DNA from 4 places in the Ruegeria sp. YTSC106 genome. Region 1 is predicted to be linked to each of the others. Evidence: riboswitches for the same ligand, from Rfam matches in the RefSeq annotation. Region 1 holds a riboswitch; each other region holds the start of a gene.
What was found. A riboswitch is a leader RNA that binds a small molecule or an ion and turns the genes downstream of it on or off. The one in region 1 is predicted to bind cobalamin.

Region 1 (4,210 bases):
GCGGCTTATCCTTCCTGCACACCTTTTCGCATCACTTCCGTTCATCGGGACCGCCTGATCGGGCTGAACCCGGATGGTGAAGTCCCGTTGCTGACCCTCGATCAGTCAACCGGCAGCTATGCCGTTGGCGATTGGGTTCTCACCGACGACGACAAACGCGTGCGCCATTTGCTCGACCGGCGCAGCCTGCTGCACCGACGCGCTGCCGGTTCAGGTGCCGCGACGCAACTGATCGCAGCCAATGTCGATGTGCTGTTCATCGTCAGCTCGTGCAATGCCGATTTCAACCTGCCCCGGCTGGAACGATATCTGGCGCTTGCGCATCAGGCCGGGTGTTACTCGGTCGTTGTTCTGACAAAGGCCGACAAATCAGAGGACCCTGACAGTTTCTCGGGGCAGGTGCAATCACTGGACCCGTTCTTGACGGTTCTGGCGATCAACGCGCTGGACCCAGCAGAAGTTGAAAAGGTTCTGTCCTGGTGCTCCAAAAGCCAAACCGGAGCGCTGGTTGGCTCGTCGGGCGTTGGCAAGACGACACTTGCCAATTCCATGACCGGTCAGGATCTCACCACGTCGGGCATTCGCGAGGATGACGCGCGGGGCCGGCACACAACGACCGCACGCGCACTGCACCAGATGCGCAACGGCGGCTGGTTGATCGATACACCCGGAATGCGCGCGTTGCGCCTGCTGGACGCTCGGGACGGGATCGACGAAGTTTTCTCGGACCTTGCCGAGTTGAGCCGGGACTGCCGTTTTGCGGATTGCCAGCACAACTCCGAGCCCGGATGTGCCGTGCAAACGGCGATCAGTCACGGCACGCTTGATCCGGTGAGACTGGACCGGTGGCGCAAGCTTCGGCGCGAAGATCGGCGCAACTCTGAAACAGTCGCACAGTCCCGCGCGCGGGACAAAGCGTTCGGTAAGATGGTCCGTGGCGTCATGAAGGAAAAGAAACTTCGCAACCGGTGATGGTTGGACGGTGCCCGGCCCGTCCTGCGCCGCGTCTGGTCAAGCGATCAGTCGCGGCCAAACCGCTGCGTTGCGCCGGGCAAATGCTCCGATATGACCAACCTCAGGCAACCCGAAATCGGCGGGGCTGAGCAGGTGACGGTTGGCATCGGGGCCGTAAAGATCCGCAAGCCGCCAAACCGCTTCCGGCGGCACCATCTGGTCGTCCTCGAATGCAAACAAATCCACGGGCACTCCAGTTTCCTCCCAGTGCGCCGCAGGTAAGTCACGCCCGACTTCAGGTACATAGCTTAACGACGCTGTACACCATTTGCGCCACTGCCAATAGACCGATGCCGGCAGGTCCGAGCCAAACCCTATCGCCTTTCCGGGAAGGTAGCCAAGTGCTCGGGCCAAAAGCGGGGCATGGCCGTACCAGAACAACCCTGCCAAACCCCGATAGGGCCACGGATGGTCGCTTAGGGTCACAAGCCCCGAACACACACAGATCATCCGGTCAATCAGATCGATATCCGGTTGTACTGGCCCCAACATCGCGCCGACGGAATGGCCGATGGTCCAGTGTTTCGCATTCGGGTATCGCCGACGCATTTCCGCCCGTGCCGCGGGCATGTCGATCAAGGCCCAATCCGCCATGGTCGCACGCGAATCTTTCAGGCGGCCCGTTAAAGAATACCCATAATCCCTATAGTCATAGGTCAGGCAGGCCATGCCCTTCTCAGCGGCAAGCCATCGTGCGAAATGACGGTAATAATCACGCGGCACACCCGTTGCACTGTTCAGCACGACGACGATTTCGGGCGAAGTTACCGGGCTATACAATCGGGCGGACAGCGTTTTCTGCCCGGACGGAAACCGAAACTCCTCGGTCAATACCGTTTGCTCTGTATCCAACATGATCTCTGGCTTTTCGCTTGGTAAATCCGGTTTCCGAACCTCAACACCCTCGACACTATGCATGAACCAACATCGTATCCAGCATGACCAAGCGTCCGGTCAAAAGATCGGCTTGACTCGGTGCGTGCTCAAACGCTAGCGGTTGTGTGATGGTTTCCGGCCTCCACAAGGGGTCGGGATGAAAAGGGAACACGGTGCGGTAATGTCTGGTCATACAGGCAACAACCAAATCCGCGACTGCCCCCGCAACTGTAAGCGGTAAGCGATGCCAAAACACCACTGGCCCAATGGCCGGGAAGGTCGGCAAAGCAATGACCCGCAAGTCAGGAGACCTGCCATCGGAAACAAAACCGAAACTCGGGCGGGGTGTCCGGGCAGGTCTTGACGGCATCACGCTGTCCCACCTGTCCCAAATATCCTGTCCACCACGCGCGGAGGGCGCAGGATGATCTGGAAGACAAAAACGCATGAATACAGTGCAACAGTATGTCAGCGGACGGGCAAAACCTGCCCCGCTTTGGCGCGGCTGGCGCGCTCGATATCCGAAGCCGTGACACAGGCGACCTTGGCCACAAGTGACGATTTGGAGGTTGAGGGCAGCAGTGAGCTGTCGCATTGCGCCGAAGGATGCCATGCAATTTTCCGCGCGCGATCAGACAGCATTCGTATCTTTTGCGGGACGCAGCCCGAAGCCGCAATTGAGCCCCTGAACGGCTATGCCGACTTGATCTTCGGAAACACGTTCAGTGCGATGCCATCCGGCGTCGTGAAAAACCCACCCTGCGCGATGATCCAGGTTTCCACGATCCGGCCTCGAAAACCCGTTTGCGCGCCCGCGCAGATGTCAATCTGATTCCAGACTGACCCGTGCCTGGGCACGCCGAGAGGCCCAGGCCAGTTGCGCATCCGTTTCGACAGCGCAAGGACGTACCGCCCGCAATCGTTCCAGCGCTGTGTCCGCGCGTTCGCCGCATTCGACCATCAGCCGCAGAACAACCATACCTGACCTGCCACAGCCCCCACGGCAGTGCACCAAAACGCGACCTCCACCTGACAGCGCGTGCCGGGCTGCGGCGCTGACAGACGGCCACGCGTCCTGAATCGCCTGTGTCGGCGCTCCGAAATCTTCGATCGGAAGGTGAACCCATCGGCTGGCGCGGCTTTGAATGTCGCTGCCGAAATCCTTCGCGCCATCCTGAAGCATCTCGACATCCGTTGTCATCGATACAACAAGCCCCGGCTGCCAGGCTGCGATCGTATCCAGATCGCTGAAATAATCCCCGCCACGTCCGGGCATCGAGGTCAGTGCAAGCGTTCCGCCTCCGACTTGCAGGGCGTAGATCACCAGCTGCGACATGAAACGTGTCCTCCCCAAAGAACTCTTTACAAAAATGAGTCATTAAATCTGCTAACGCAGTTTAGTGCGAAAGCGACTCGTTTCTAAATCAAAAATCATCACACCACGCTGTGGACGCGGGCAGCGGTGGCCACTACGCTGTGCCGAAGCACCGAATCCCAACGAGAAGACATGACAGACAGCTCCAGCCCCACCTATCAGGTTCTCGCCCGCAAATATCGCCCGGAAACCTTTGCCGATCTGGTGGGTCAGGATGCCATGGTGCGCACCCTGAAAAACGCGTTCGCGGCCGATCGGATCGCGCAGGCCTTCATCATGACCGGCATTCGCGGCACCGGCAAAACCACGACCGCGAGGATCATCGCCAAGGGCATGAATTGCATCGGTCCGGACGGAACCGGTGGCCCCACAACCGAGCCCTGCGGTCAGTGCGAACACTGTGTCGCCATCATGGAAGGTCGCCATGTCGACGTGATGGAGATGGACGCCGCCAGCCGCACAGGCGTCAACGATATCCGCGAGATCATCGACAGCGTGCGCTATCGCGCCGCCAGCGCGCGCTACAAGATTTATATCATCGACGAGGTTCACATGCTCTCGACCAGTGCTTTCAACGCGCTGCTCAAGACGCTGGAAGAACCGCCCGCGCACGTAAAGTTCATCTTCGCGACCACTGAAATCCGCAAAGTGCCTGTCACAGTACTGTCCCGATGCCAGCGCTTCGACCTGCGCCGGATTGAACCCGAAGACATGATTGGCCTTCTGAGCAAGATCGCCGAAGCGGAAAGCGCCCAGATTGCCGAAGACGCGCTGGCACTGATCACCCGAGCAGCGGAAGGATCGGCCCGGGACGCGACCTCGTTGCTGGATCAGGCGATATCGCACGGGGCTGGCGAGACGACCGCCGATCAGGTCCGTGCAATGCTTGGACTGGCGGACCGTGGCCGCGTTCTGGACCTTATGGATATGATCCTGCGCGGCGAC
Region 2 (4,210 bases), on a different contig from region 1:
TTATTGACAGGGCGGGTCGGCTTTCTCATTCTCAAGCAAGAAAGGGGTGGTCGTGCCTGAATATTCATCTCAGACAAACTCGATTGGCTCGCACGGGTCAGAGGTGCGCGGAACGAACCAAAGCGGCATGCGGGCCCGAAACGAACGCCTTGTGTTATCTCTTGTCCGGCGCCATCAGGCCCTTGCGAAGTCCGAAATCGCGCGCATGACGGGACTGTCGGCACAAACGGTTTCCGTCATTATGCGTCTATTGGAAAAGGATGGGTTGCTTCTGCGCGGTGAACCGGTTCGCGGGAAAGTCGGGCAGCCTTCTGTTCCCATGCGCCTTAATCCGGATGGTGCGTTCTTCTTTGGGCTTAAAGTCGGGCGCCGCAGTGCCGAACTGGTTTTGACTGACTTTGTCGGAAATGTGCGGCAACGAGAGAGGCAAACCTATGACTATCCAACGCCGAATGCCACTTTGGATTTTTCCAGGGAGTGCCTTGGGAAAGTGATGACGTCCATGTCACCTGAGTCCAAAAGCAGGATCGCGGGGCTCGGAATAGCTATGCCCTTTTACTTGTGGGACTGGGCGAAGGCTTTGCAGGTTCCTCAGGAAAAAATGGACCCGTGGCGCGCGTCGGACTTAAAAGCGGACCTGGCTCTCAGCTGCAATATGCCAATTTTCCTTCAAAATGACGCGACAGCGGCCTGTGGTGCGGAATTGGTTTTTGGCCCGGCTGACGGGCCAAGAGATTTTTTGTATTTCTACGTCGGCTTCTTCATTGGCGGCGGGGTGGTCCTCAATGGCTCGATCTTTTCTGGTCGGGGAAATGCAGGCGCGCTCGGTCCTTTGCCTGTTCCTGATGACGCTGGCGGTGTGAAGCCGCTGATTGACGTGGCCAGCCTTTATGTGCTCGAGCGTGCAATCACGACAGCAGGGGCAACCTCGCATTCTTTATGGGAATCGACCGAGCATTGGGATGTGCCAAAAGCTCAACTGGAGAACTGGTTGAATAAGACCGCGAGCGGGATTGCCTATGCGATTGTATCATCATGCAGTCTAATCGACTTTGAGTGCGTAAAGATTGACGGCTGGATGCCGCCGGACATCAAGGCGCATTTGGTTGAATTGGTCGAAAACAAACTGTCCGAGGTTAACCTGACCGGTCTTGAGCGCCCTTTGGTGGTGGCGGGGGCCGTGGGCCCGGATGCGCGCTCGCTGGGCGCAGCAAGCTTGCCGTTGTCGGAAAGGTATCTTTCAGAAGCCTAGAAGTGTATTTCCCCTTCTTCCACTGATGCTTACCGAAGCACGTCAAACCACACCAGACTTCCCAGGTTCATAACTTTTTCGACCGCCATCACAATTGATCGTTGACGGAGACTGGGATTGTCTGGCAAGCCGCTGGACATGTCCGGTTCCGGGGTGCGCTCTGGAATCAATAGGGAATGCGGTGCGGGCTCAGGCCCAATTCCGCAACTGCACCCGCAACTGTAAGCGGCGAGCAGGGCTGAAACGCCACTGGGGTTTTCCCGGGAAGGCCAGTCCGACGCTTTGACCCGCAAGTCAGGATACCTGCCGGGCATGTGCCCCCATAAGGGGCGCTCCTCATCGGCGACGGGATGTGCGTCGGACCAGGATGCCTGAAAGGGCAATTTGGCGTTGGATGTCCCGCAGTCAAAGTGAATTTCGCACCGGGATTGGCGCGACGGGACAAGGACGACTGTTCATGAAAAAGCTGCTCAGTGCAGCCGCTGCCGCGATGGCACTTCCTGCCATGGCAAATGCGCATTTCCTTTTGGAATACACCATCGACACCATGATCGAGAAACCCGGCGATGTGCCGGTCAAGCTGATCTTCTGGCATCCGTTCGAGAACGGTCATGTCATGGATATGGAAAAGCCGCAGGAATTCTATGTGATCCACAACGGCAAAAAAACTGATTTACTTGATACGCTGGAACCTGTCCGCTTCACCGGTGGAGAAAACGAGGGGGCGGCGTTCAAAGGCAGTGTTCCTGTCAAACGTTCGGGCGATTACGTGCTGGTGACGGTTCCTCAACCTTATTATGAGGAAGCCGAAGACATCTATATCCAGCAGTTCACCAAAGCGTTCCTGAACCGCAACGCATTGCCGACCGACTGGATGAACCCTGTGGGTCTGCTGACCGAGATCATACCGCTTAACAAGCCGACCAACATCATCGCGGGTTCGACCTTCACGGGCCGTGTGATGGCTGATGGTCAGCCGGTTGCAGGTGCTGAGATCGAGATCGAGTACATGGCCGCCGAACCTGGCATGGAGAGCTCGGCCGCTTCGACACCGAAGGTGTCACCAATGCCGGGTGGTGCCGTGGTCGCCATATCGGACGACAACGGGTACTTTTCGTTTGGCGTTCCAAAAGCCGGTTACTGGGGTTTCGCAGCACTAGGTTCAGGTCCAGTGACCGAACATGAGGGTAAAGAACTTAGTCAGGATGCGGTCATCTGGATCCGCGCCTGGGATCTGGAGTAGACCCAAATGCACATCGTCGACGGAGCCCTTTCCAACCCGGTCGTGGTCGGCGGTGCCGTCGCCGCTGCGGGTGGGATTGCCATGGGCCTCAGGTCACTGGATCTTGACCGCATCCCCACTGCCGGAGTGTTGTCAGCCAGTTTCTTCGTGGCATCGTTGATCCACGTACCCATTGGTCCGTCATCGGTACATTTGATCCTCAATGGCATGGCTGGACTGCTGCTTGGCTGGGCCGCATTCCCGGCTTTGTTCGTCGGGCTTTTGCTGCAGGCGGTCTTTTTCGGCTTTGGCGGATTGACGGTGTTGGGGATCAACACCGTCAATATCGCTTTGCCCGCGGTGGTGGCCGGATTGTTGTTTGGTCGTCTGATCGCGCGTGGGACGCCTTTGCAGGGTGCGATCTGGGGTGGCTTGGGCGGCGCATTTGCCATTGCGGCGACGACCGGCATGGTCGCGACTTCACTGGCACTGTCGGGGGATGAGTTCCTGCCCGCTGCCAAGCTTGTTTTCTTTGCACATATACCTGTCATGGCCATCGAAGCGATTTTGACCGGGTTCGCCGTTTTGCTGGCGCGCAAAGTCAAGCCCGAGCTGTTTGTCAGAGGAGCGACCACATGAAGCATCTGGTTATCACACTGGCTTTGTGCTGTGCGCCTTTGCCTGCGCTGGCGCATAAAGTCATAGCCGGTGTTTTTGTGTCCGGTGATGCCATAGAGGGTGAGATCGGTTTTTCCAGCGGCGATATGGCAAGCGATACCGAAGTCATTGTTACTGGCCCGGATGGGGCAGAGCTGGGTCGCACGGTGACGGATGCAGACGGGTTTTTTATCTACACTCCGAACTCAGCCGTGGCGCATACATTCTTTGCTGACCTGGGCGCCGGGCACGTGGCCCAGGTTACTATGCCTGCAGAGGACGTCGCGCAGATTATGGGTGTTGTCGCAGAAAAAGCGGACAGCGCAACTTCGGCGACCATGGCCCAGACTGTCGGTTCCGCGACTTCACTAGGCCAAGAGGAACGACAGGTTATCGCAAAGGCCGTTCGTGACGAGTTGCGCCCGCTCAGGCGCGAGATCGCGGCCTATCGCGAACAGAATGACCTGCAAACCATCCTTGGCGGGATCGGGTACATCGTTGGTCTGTTCGGTCTGGGCTTTTACATGGCGGCGCGCCGCAGGCTGGCGGCCTGATGGCACACGTCCTGGGGCACCAAGAGAAAACACTGGCCGAAGCCGGTGACGGGCCTGAAGGTCTGATCAACCTGCTGGATCCCCGGATGCGGATCGTCATGGCAGTTGCTTTTGCAGTCGTTACCGTGGCGCTGTCAGCCCTCATTGCGCTTTGCGCGGCGTTGACCGTGTCTCTTTCGCTTTTGATGATTTCACGCTTGCCGTGGCGAAAGACGTTGAAGCGAATGGCCATGATGGATGGATTCATCCTGTTTATGCTGATCCTGCTGCCCTTTTCCATGCCCGGAGATCTGATGTTCACGCTTTGGGGGTACCCGGCAAGCTGGCAAGGCTTCTGGAAAGCGGTCCAGATTTCTTTGACCGCCAATGCCGTGATCCTGTCCCTGCTGGTGTTGGTTGGCACGATGGAGCCGGTCACTCTGGGTCACGCCTTGCATCGTCTGCGTTGCCCTGAAAAGCTGGTTTACCTTCTGATGTTTACAATTCGGTATATCGAGGTGTTGCGGGAAGAGTATCTGCGCTTGC
Region 3 (4,210 bases), on a different contig from region 1:
CGGTCACCTTGATGCCAGAGGGAGGCGTGTTCCTTGTGGGCGGCGTTGCCGAGAAAAACCGCTGGCTTTTCAGTGACAACTTCAAGGATGCGTTCAACGGCGGCGGCCGCTTCAGCGATTTGCGCCGTTCCCTGAACCTCTACGTGTCTGAACAGGCAGAGTTCGGGATCATCGGCGCAAACAACTTCTGCAAGAACGCGCTGAGACAGTAACCAGACTAACCGAAATCTCTATTCCAAGAAGGACCAAGACATGATCCTGTGCTGTGGTGAAGCGCTGATAGATATGATCTCAGAACCGACCGTGTCGGGTGCGCTGGGTTTTGTGCCACATACCGGTGGTGCAGTTCTGAACACAGCTGTTGCGATGGGGCGTCTGGGCGTGCCGGTTGGAATGCTGACAGGTTTGTCATCGGATATGTTCGGGCAGCAACTGATCGATGCCCTGAAAGCCAGTCATGTGGACACGACGCATGTGATTATCTCGGACCGCCCGACCACGCTTGCCTTTGTACAGCTTTCTGATGGGCACGCGTCTTACAGCTTTGTTGATGAAAACACGGCGGGCCGGATGTTGCTGCCCGAAGACTTGCCCGATCAACTTCCAGCGGTTTCCGCTCTGTATCTCGGTGGTATCAGCCTTGCCTGTGAACCTTCCGCAGATGCTTATGCCGCCCTCCTGGACCGCCACGGTTCTGACCGGGCTGTGATGCTGGATCCGAATATCCGCCCGGGTTTCATCAAGGATCAAACCCGATTTAGAACGCGTTTGAACCGCATGATCTCACGAGCAGATATCGTCAAGGTTTCGGACGAGGACTTGGACTGGATCATTCCGGGTAACGAATCCGAAGCCGCGAAGGCGTCTCTGCTGTTGCAGGCGGGTCCAACCGCTGTCATCGTCACGCGTGGCAGCGACGGGGCGCACGGTTACCTGGCAGATGGTTCAGAAGTCTCAGTTCCTGTAAAGCCCGTTGAAGTGGTCGACACAATCGGCGCAGGTGACACGTTCAACGCTGGCGTCCTGACCGGTCTCAGCCGTGCAGGGCATCTGACCAAATCAGGTCTGCGCGGATTGACTGCGGAAAACTTGCGAACGGCTATGGAACTGGGCGCGGATGTGGCCGCAGTGACCGTATCCCGAGCCGGGGCGGAACCGCCTTGGGCGCATGAGCTTTGATCTTTAGAATGGCACAATGAAACGATCTGAAATCAACCGTATCAAATCTCAGGCACACGCGTTTATTCAGTCCTTCGGTGCCGTGTTGCCACCCTTTGCGAATTGGACGCCAGAGCAAATGCGCAGCCCTCTGGCTGAAACGATTCGCAACCGCGGGCTGGGATGGGACATAACCGATTACGCACAAGGCCGTTTCGACGAACTTGGACTTTTTCTGTTCACTCTGCGCAATGGTGAGGCGAAGGATCTGAAATCCGGGCGCGGGATGCTCTATGCGGAAAAACTGTTGATCTCGAAAGACAATCAGCTTTCTCCGATGCACCGGCATATCGTCAAAGCAGAAGACATCATCAACCGGGGCGGCGGCAACCTCATTCTGGAAATCTATGCGTCGGATCCAAACGGTGGCGTTGACCGCGACAACCCGGTGACGGTCCCCAGCGATGCCTGCCCTGTAACCTTGCAACCCGGAGAGCACTTGCGGCTGAAGCCGGGGCAAAGTGTAACTCTGATGCCCGGCATCTGGCACGCTTTCTGGGCGGAGCGCGGCGATTGCCTTATTGGCGAGGTTTCGACCGTGAATGACGACCGTACGGACAATGTGTTTGAAGAGCCAATCCCGCGGTTCTCAAAGGTCGAAGAAGATGCAGAGCCGGATTTCCTGCTTGTATCGGACTATTGACACCGTTCGGTCCGGGCTGGCGTGAACAGGATAGTCGGCTCAACTATCGCATATCCTTCCACCACCCCACATCGTCTGCCGCTTGACAAGTCTTGCGTAGCCGGACTAGCTGAGCCGGATGGTTCCGTAAGGGATGAAAATGGGAATACGGTGCGGCGCAGGGATGCGCCAAGTCCGTGACTGCCCCCGCAACTGTAAGCGGTGAGCGACGCCACTGTACCACTGATCCGAAAGGGTTGGGAAGGTGGGCCGAGCCTTGACCCGCAAGTCAGGAGACCTGCCATCGCATGGTAAACCAACCCGGGGCGGGGCGTCCCCGAAGGAGGCTTGATGGCGCGTTTGCGTAATATATGGGTATTTGCCTTCTGTCTGCATCTGGCAAACGACGGAGATGGCAATGGCCTGCTATTCTGATCACTACGTTCTGATCTGTTCAACATGTCAGGGGACGATGCCTGCCGAGGCCGCGCAAGACGCACTGGACGCTCAGTTGCCTGACGGTTTTGAAACCCGAATGGTGGCCTGCATGGCAGGTTGTGAACGGGCCATGACCGTTGGATTTCAGGCCGCAGGCAAAGCGCAGTATCTGTTCGGCGACATTAAGACTTCACACGACCTGGCTGCCCTGGTCGAATTCGCGACGCAGTTCGGCGACAGCGACGATGGCTGGACCAGCGCCTCGAACCGTCCTCCTGCCCTCTTTACAAAGACCCTGTCGCGAATACCCGCTTTGCCATCCCGAGGGACGTCATGAGTTTTCTGGTTGCCGAGGATCTGGAGTACTACGCTCTCAATGGTGATATCCTGTTGCAGGACGTGTCCTTTCGTCTTGAAGAAGGATCAATTCTGGCAATTGCCGGGCCGAACGGTGCCGGTAAGACCACTCTGCTGAAACTGCTATGCGGGATCGAAAGGATTGCGTTGGGTGATGTTTGGATTCAAGGCAAAAGCCTTCGCACTCTGTCCGCCCGCCAACGCGCCCGATCCATTGCTGTGGTCGGACAGCAGGAAACGCCCGATGGACGGATGCGGTTGCAAGACTATGTTGCGCTGGGACAAATCCCGATTCAGGGGGAACGATCGACGGCTCAACATAAAGCTGATCTTGAACGGGTGCTGACGACGACCGAACTGTCGCATTTCGCAAACAAACCGATGAGCCAACTGTCGGGCGGTGAACGTCAGCGCGCACATATCGCTCGCGCACTGGCCCAGAATCCATCTTTGTTGTTTCTGGACGAACCAACCAACCATCTGGACCCGGATGCCAAGGGGCACATGCTGTCCTTGGTCGCTGACCTGGGGGTAACGGTCGTCATGATCGTCCATGATCTGGTCATGATCCCGGAATTCGCCAGCCATGTGGCGTTGATGAAAGCCACGCGCCTGACCGGGTTCGGGCCTGTCAGCGAAGTTCTGACCACAGACCGGGTACGTGACACATTTGGTGTGGATTATCTGTGCTTTCAGCACGAAGGCCGCATGATCCCGGCGCTGGACATCCGAAAACGAAAACTGTCATCATAACAGGAGCTAAAAATGATGCACAAACTCTGGCCAGTGGTTGTTTTCACTGGCTTGGCAAGTGGCGCAGCAGCGGAGGCCGTCACGGTTGACAACTGCGGCGAACCGCTTGTTTTTGAAACGGTGCCCGAGCGTCTGGTCGTGCACGACATGAACATGACGGATATGGCCTTTGCGCTCGGCCTTCAGGACAAGATCGTGGGGCTTACCGGAATTACCGGCTGGTACAAAACAAGCCCCGATTTTGATGCTCAGCGTGGCGATATCCCAGAACTTGCCCCCAAATACCCGACCATTGAAAACCTTGTGGCCGTCGAGCCCGATCTGTTCTTTGCCGGTTGGTACTATGGCATGAAACCCGGTGGCGATGTTACGCCCGACACCCTGGAACCCTTTGGTATCAAGACCATGGTCCTGACCGAAAGCTGCGTGCATCTGGACAAGGATCGCCCCGAGGCCAGCATGAACCTTTTGTTTGGTGACGTTCTGCGTCTGGGCATGGTGATGCAGGTCGAGGACGAGGCCGAAGCGCTGGTTGCCAACTGGAAGGACCAACTGTCCGCCATTGAAGCAAAAACAGCCGATCTGGCAAAGCCCCGCGTGTTCCTGCTGGACGGACCGGCCGATGCTCCGTTTACTGCCGGCAAGTTCGCCATTCCCGATGCAATGATCGCAGCCGCCGGTGGCGAAAACGTGACACATGATCTGGATACCAGCTGGGGCCGCACGTCGTGGGAAGCCGTGGCAGCGGCTAATCCGGAATTTCTGGTGCTGCTCGACTATCAGTCCGGCAACGGCGCAGAGGACACCTTTCAGTTCCTGAAG
Region 4 (4,210 bases), on a different contig from region 1:
GCACAGATGCGCCAGCCGCCGCAGGGTCGAGACGGGCAAGGTGGAATAGTCATCCAACCGCGTATCCTCGCGCCCGTCCGCTGGGAGGACGGCCAGAGCGATGCCTTTGGCCTGCGCCAGTGCCAGAACCTGCTGCAGGCCGTAGGACCAGTAGGGCACGCCACCGATCAGACGGATCAGAATGCCCTTGGCGCCCTCGAGCGTCTGCTCGACATAGGTGTCAACGGACAGCGGGTGTTTCAAAGCTGTCAGATTGGCCAGCCGCAGGGTCGGCATTCGCCCATCCGGTCCGCCACCACGATGCCAGCCCGCCGCGAAAGCACCCAGGTCGCTGTCCGAGAAAGACAGCACCACCAGTTCTGCTGGGCTCTGGCCCAGATCGGTCGGGGTCTCGGTTTCCTCGAGCCCGTGGCTTTCGCGGAAGACGACGTGCATGGGTCTTACTCGGCAGCCTCACGCACACCCACGAGGATTTCGCGGATTTCCGCCTCTTTGATGTCGTCATGCTCGGCGATGACGACCAGACGCGAACGGCGCTCTTCGCCGGGTTCCCACGGACGGTCATACTGGTGACGTACCCGCGCACCCACGGCTTGTACCAACAGACGCATGGGCTTTCCCTGAACGGCGGCATACCCTTTGACCCGCAGGATGTTCAGCTCATTGGCGAGGCGTTCGATTTTGGCCACCAGTTGGGTCGGATCGGCTTGCTCGGGCAACTCGACGATGATGCTTTCGAAATCGTCATGCTCGTGATCATGGTGGCCGTCGTGATGCGAAGGGCGGGCGTCCATGTCATCCTCGGCGGCGGCTTCCAAACCCAACACAACGCGAACGTCCACCGCACCTTCGGCCACTTCGACCACGGGCAGGGGACGCGGCGCCTCGGCGGCGATGATCTCGCGTGCTTTTACCACGCCTTCAGGGCCGGCGAGGTCGGGCTTGGTCAGCAGGATGATGTCGGCGCAGGAGATCTGATCCTCGAACACCTCGGACAGGGGCGTTTCGTGGTCGATCGAGTCATCGGCCATGCGCTGGGCATCCACCGCTTCGACATTGGGCGCGAAGCGACCGGCGGCTACAGCCTCGGCATCGGCTAGGGCGATCACGCCATCCACGGTGATTTTCGAGCGGATGTCGGGCCAGTCAAACGCCTTCAGCAATGGTTTGGGAAGCGCCAGTCCCGAGGTTTCGATCAGGATGTGATCCGGGCGCGGTTCCAGAGCCATCAGGGCCTCGATGGTGGGAATGAAATCATCTGCCACGGTGCAGCAGATGCAGCCATTGGCCAGTTCCATGATGTTTTCCGCCGGGCAATCGGGAATGGCGCAGGATTTCAGGATGTCGCCATCGACGCCTACATCGCCGAACTCGTTGACCACGACAGCAAGGCGCTTGCCCTGCGGGTTCTGCATCAGATGACGCACCAAAGTGGTCTTGCCCGAGCCCAGAAAGCCGGTGATCACTGTGACGGGGAGTTTTTCGAGGTTCGACATGTCAGGCTCCAATCGGGGGAATGCGCGAGGCACAGTTTTTTCGGAAATGTTCGGGGCGTTCGCGCCATTTCACCAAACCATCTTCAGTGGCCAGATACTTGGTCGCACCGTCGACAATGACGTCGACATGATCTGTTTCGCTCAGGTTTTCATAGACGAATGTCCAGCGGCCCGGCCCGCCGCGCAATACGATCGAACAACCTTGATCGCAGTTTGACAGGCATTCTACGGCTTTCAGGGTGACACCGTCGGGCAGGTCAGCCTGTTCCAGGGCCTTGTGCAACAAAGCGCCCGGGCGTTGCGCGTCATCTTCGACAGGCAGGCCGCGACGGCAGGTGGTACAGACCAGCAACTCGACTGGTGTGGTCTCGGTCATGTCTCTCATCCCCCCAAATCCTCTTCGCGGGGGACGGGGTTTCATGCGGGCCACGATTGGTCACGGACCCGACACCGGAACACCCCGCCCGGTTTCAACTTCGGTTGTTGGCAGGTCTCCCGGCTTGCGGATGCCAGAGGAGGGCCTCTGTCGGATGTCCCGCCTTCCCGGCCTTTGGGCCAGTGGCATTGGGCATCCTCTCCGTTCACGGTCGCGGGGGCGGCTGCGTTTGGCGGCATGACCGTTGACGCATTCCCTTTTCATCGGCTGTCACCGACACCAACGAAAGGGACATGCGGCACCGCTGGCCTGCTTGTCAAGCGAGTCGCGCGTAACAATGATGCGGAGGAGTAGAAAGCGACCTGTGGGCGTCGATGGGCGGCATGTCGTGCGGGGTACAGCCTGAGATGAGCCCGGCGACGAACGGTATCTCTGCCAGGGTCGTACACTGTGGTGAGCGGGTGCCTGGACAGAACCTGTCACGATGGTGGGAAAAGACCGCCGAACACCCCGGATCCTCTCGCGCTAGTAAATGACGTTGATCATGAGCAGAGAGACGACCAGAAACAGCACAGTCATGATCCCGCCGGAACGCACGAAATCCATCACCTTGTATCCTGCCGGACCCATAATCAATGCGTTTACCTGATGGGTTGGGATGATGAAGCTGTTCGATGTGGAAATGGCGACGGTCAGTGCAAAAACCGATGGATTCCCACCAGCCGCTATCGCAATCGATACCGCCAAAGGCACCAGCAGGACAGTGGCCCCGACATTTGACATGACCAGAGAAAAAGCAGTCGCCAGAACAGCGATTCCGGTTTGCAGCGACCAGAGCGGCCAGCCGTCCAGAATTATCATGATCTGCTGGGCGATCCACGCAGCCGTGCCTGTGTTCTGTACAGCTTGTCCCAAAGGTATGAGGCAGGCGAGCAGGAATACGGTGTTCCACCCGACCGCGCGGTATGCCTCATCCACGCTGAGCACACGGGTCAACATCATGCCTACCGCTCCGGTAAGAAGGCAGAGCGAAAGCCGGACGTCCGTGAACAGGATCAATGACAGCGAAATGGCGAAAAATGCCAGGGCCCAGCCGACTTTTTGCGGCCTCAGTTCGTCCTGGGGGAAGTCCGTTGTCACAACGACGAAGTCCGGGTCGCGCTTGATCCGCATCAGGTTGTCCCATCTGGTATGCGCCACGAGCATGTCACCGGCCTGAAACTTTTCGAGCCCGATCTGAGTGGATTCGTGATCCTCGGTCTCGACATGGCTCAGCGTCTCTTCGCCGCGGTGAATGGCCAGCAGCGACATGCCATAGGTCTTGCGGAACAAAAGCTCGCGGGGGCATTTGCCGATCAGCTTGCTGTCTGGCGTGACGACCACCTCGGCCACGCCTGCATTGGTGGGGGCGAACTCTTCGACAAAAATGTCCAAATCCGGAAGAACGGTAAGCCCGTATTTCTTGGCGAACGTCTCGACCTCCCAACGGCGGCCGACGATGGCCAGCCGACACGGGGCCGCAATTTCGGCTGTCAAAACCTGAACCATCGAGGTTTTGCCGCGATAGAAGGTGGAAATGATGTACAGGTGGTTTTCGTGGTTGATGTCGGCCAGAATCTCTCCGACCAAGGGGCTGTCCTCGGGCACTACGACTTCGAACACGTCGGCTTTGAGGCCATAGACCCTTTGCAGGTATTCCTGTGTCCCTTGTCCGGTGCCCGTATTGTCAGGCCCTTCAGCCACGGGCAAAACCCAGCGTCCCAACAGCAAAAAGTAACCAATTCCCGTCAGGATCAGAACTGCACCGATCGGTGTGACCGAGAACAGGCTGAAGGGCTCCATTTTCTGAGAGGCCGGCAAACTGTCATTTGCCGTCAGGATCAGATCGTTCAGCAGGATAAGTGGAGACGACCCGACCATCGTCATTGTGCCACCCAAAATGGCGCAGAATCCCATCGGCATCAGCAGGCGTGACAGCGGTATACCTGACCGCGAAGAAATACGGCTGACAACGGGAAGAAACAGAGCAGCGGCGCCGACATTCTGCATGAACGAAGAAATGACGCCAACGGTTCCTGAGATGATTGGAACAACCCTGCCTTCCGATTTGCCACCATATTTGAGGATAACGGCAGCAACCTTGTTCATGATCCCCGTCTTGTCCAGACCAGCACCGACGATCATTACCGCAATGATCGAGATGACGGCATTGGATGCGAAGCCGTCGAACAGAAGGGTTACATCCGCCAGATTTCCCAGCCCGGGCGCGTAGCTGAGCAAGCCTATGAGAACCAGAACCAATATGGCGGAAAGGTCGATCCTGATGATCTCGGAGACG

Region 2: another riboswitch for cobalamin. It lies ahead of AC2FEB_RS21875 (DUF4198 domain-containing protein); the one in region 1 lies ahead of AC2FEB_RS21105 (hypothetical protein).
Region 3: another riboswitch for cobalamin. It lies ahead of AC2FEB_RS01055 (DUF1636 family protein); the one in region 1 lies ahead of AC2FEB_RS21105 (hypothetical protein).
Region 4: another riboswitch for cobalamin. It lies ahead of AC2FEB_RS08030 (DUF1636 family protein); the one in region 1 lies ahead of AC2FEB_RS21105 (hypothetical protein).

What each region holds. Positions count from the first base shown of each region.
Region 1 covers NZ_JBXWMI010000021.1:47,087-51,296, forward strand. Annotated here, with positions in the region: gene rsgA (ribosome small subunit-dependent GTPase A) at 1-972, shown strand, start outside; gene AC2FEB_RS21100 (alpha/beta hydrolase family protein) at 1,012-1,932, opposite strand; cobalamin riboswitch at 2,003-2,223, shown strand; gene AC2FEB_RS21105 (hypothetical protein) at 2,315-2,722, shown strand; gene AC2FEB_RS21110 (protein-tyrosine phosphatase family protein) at 2,714-3,226, opposite strand; gene AC2FEB_RS21115 (DNA polymerase III subunit gamma/tau) at 3,398-4,210, shown strand, end outside.
Region 2 covers NZ_JBXWMI010000025.1:12,384-16,593, reverse strand. Annotated here, with positions in the region: gene AC2FEB_RS21880 (ROK family transcriptional regulator) at 128-1,252, shown strand; cobalamin riboswitch at 1,379-1,577, shown strand; gene AC2FEB_RS21875 (DUF4198 domain-containing protein) at 1,710-2,495, shown strand; gene cbiM (cobalt transporter CbiM) at 2,502-3,113, shown strand; gene AC2FEB_RS21865 (NikL family nickel/cobalt ECF transporter subunit) at 3,110-3,685, shown strand; gene cbiQ (cobalt ECF transporter T component CbiQ) at 3,685-4,210, shown strand, end outside.
Region 3 covers NZ_JBXWMI010000001.1:235,751-239,960, forward strand. Annotated here, with positions in the region: gene AC2FEB_RS01040 (glucokinase) at 1-212, shown strand, start outside; gene AC2FEB_RS01045 (carbohydrate kinase family protein) at 253-1,179, shown strand; gene AC2FEB_RS01050 (D-lyxose/D-mannose family sugar isomerase) at 1,196-1,861, shown strand; cobalamin riboswitch at 1,966-2,160, shown strand; gene AC2FEB_RS01055 (DUF1636 family protein) at 2,259-2,615, shown strand; gene AC2FEB_RS01060 (ABC transporter ATP-binding protein) at 2,612-3,388, shown strand; gene AC2FEB_RS01065 (ABC transporter substrate-binding protein) at 3,401-4,210, shown strand, end outside.
Region 4 covers NZ_JBXWMI010000004.1:292,432-296,641, reverse strand. Annotated here, with positions in the region: gene cobN (cobaltochelatase subunit CobN) at 1-435, opposite strand, end outside; gene cobW (cobalamin biosynthesis protein CobW) at 441-1,496, opposite strand; gene AC2FEB_RS08030 (DUF1636 family protein) at 1,498-1,872, opposite strand; cobalamin riboswitch at 1,965-2,171, opposite strand; gene AC2FEB_RS08025 (SLC13 family permease) at 2,398-4,210, opposite strand, start outside.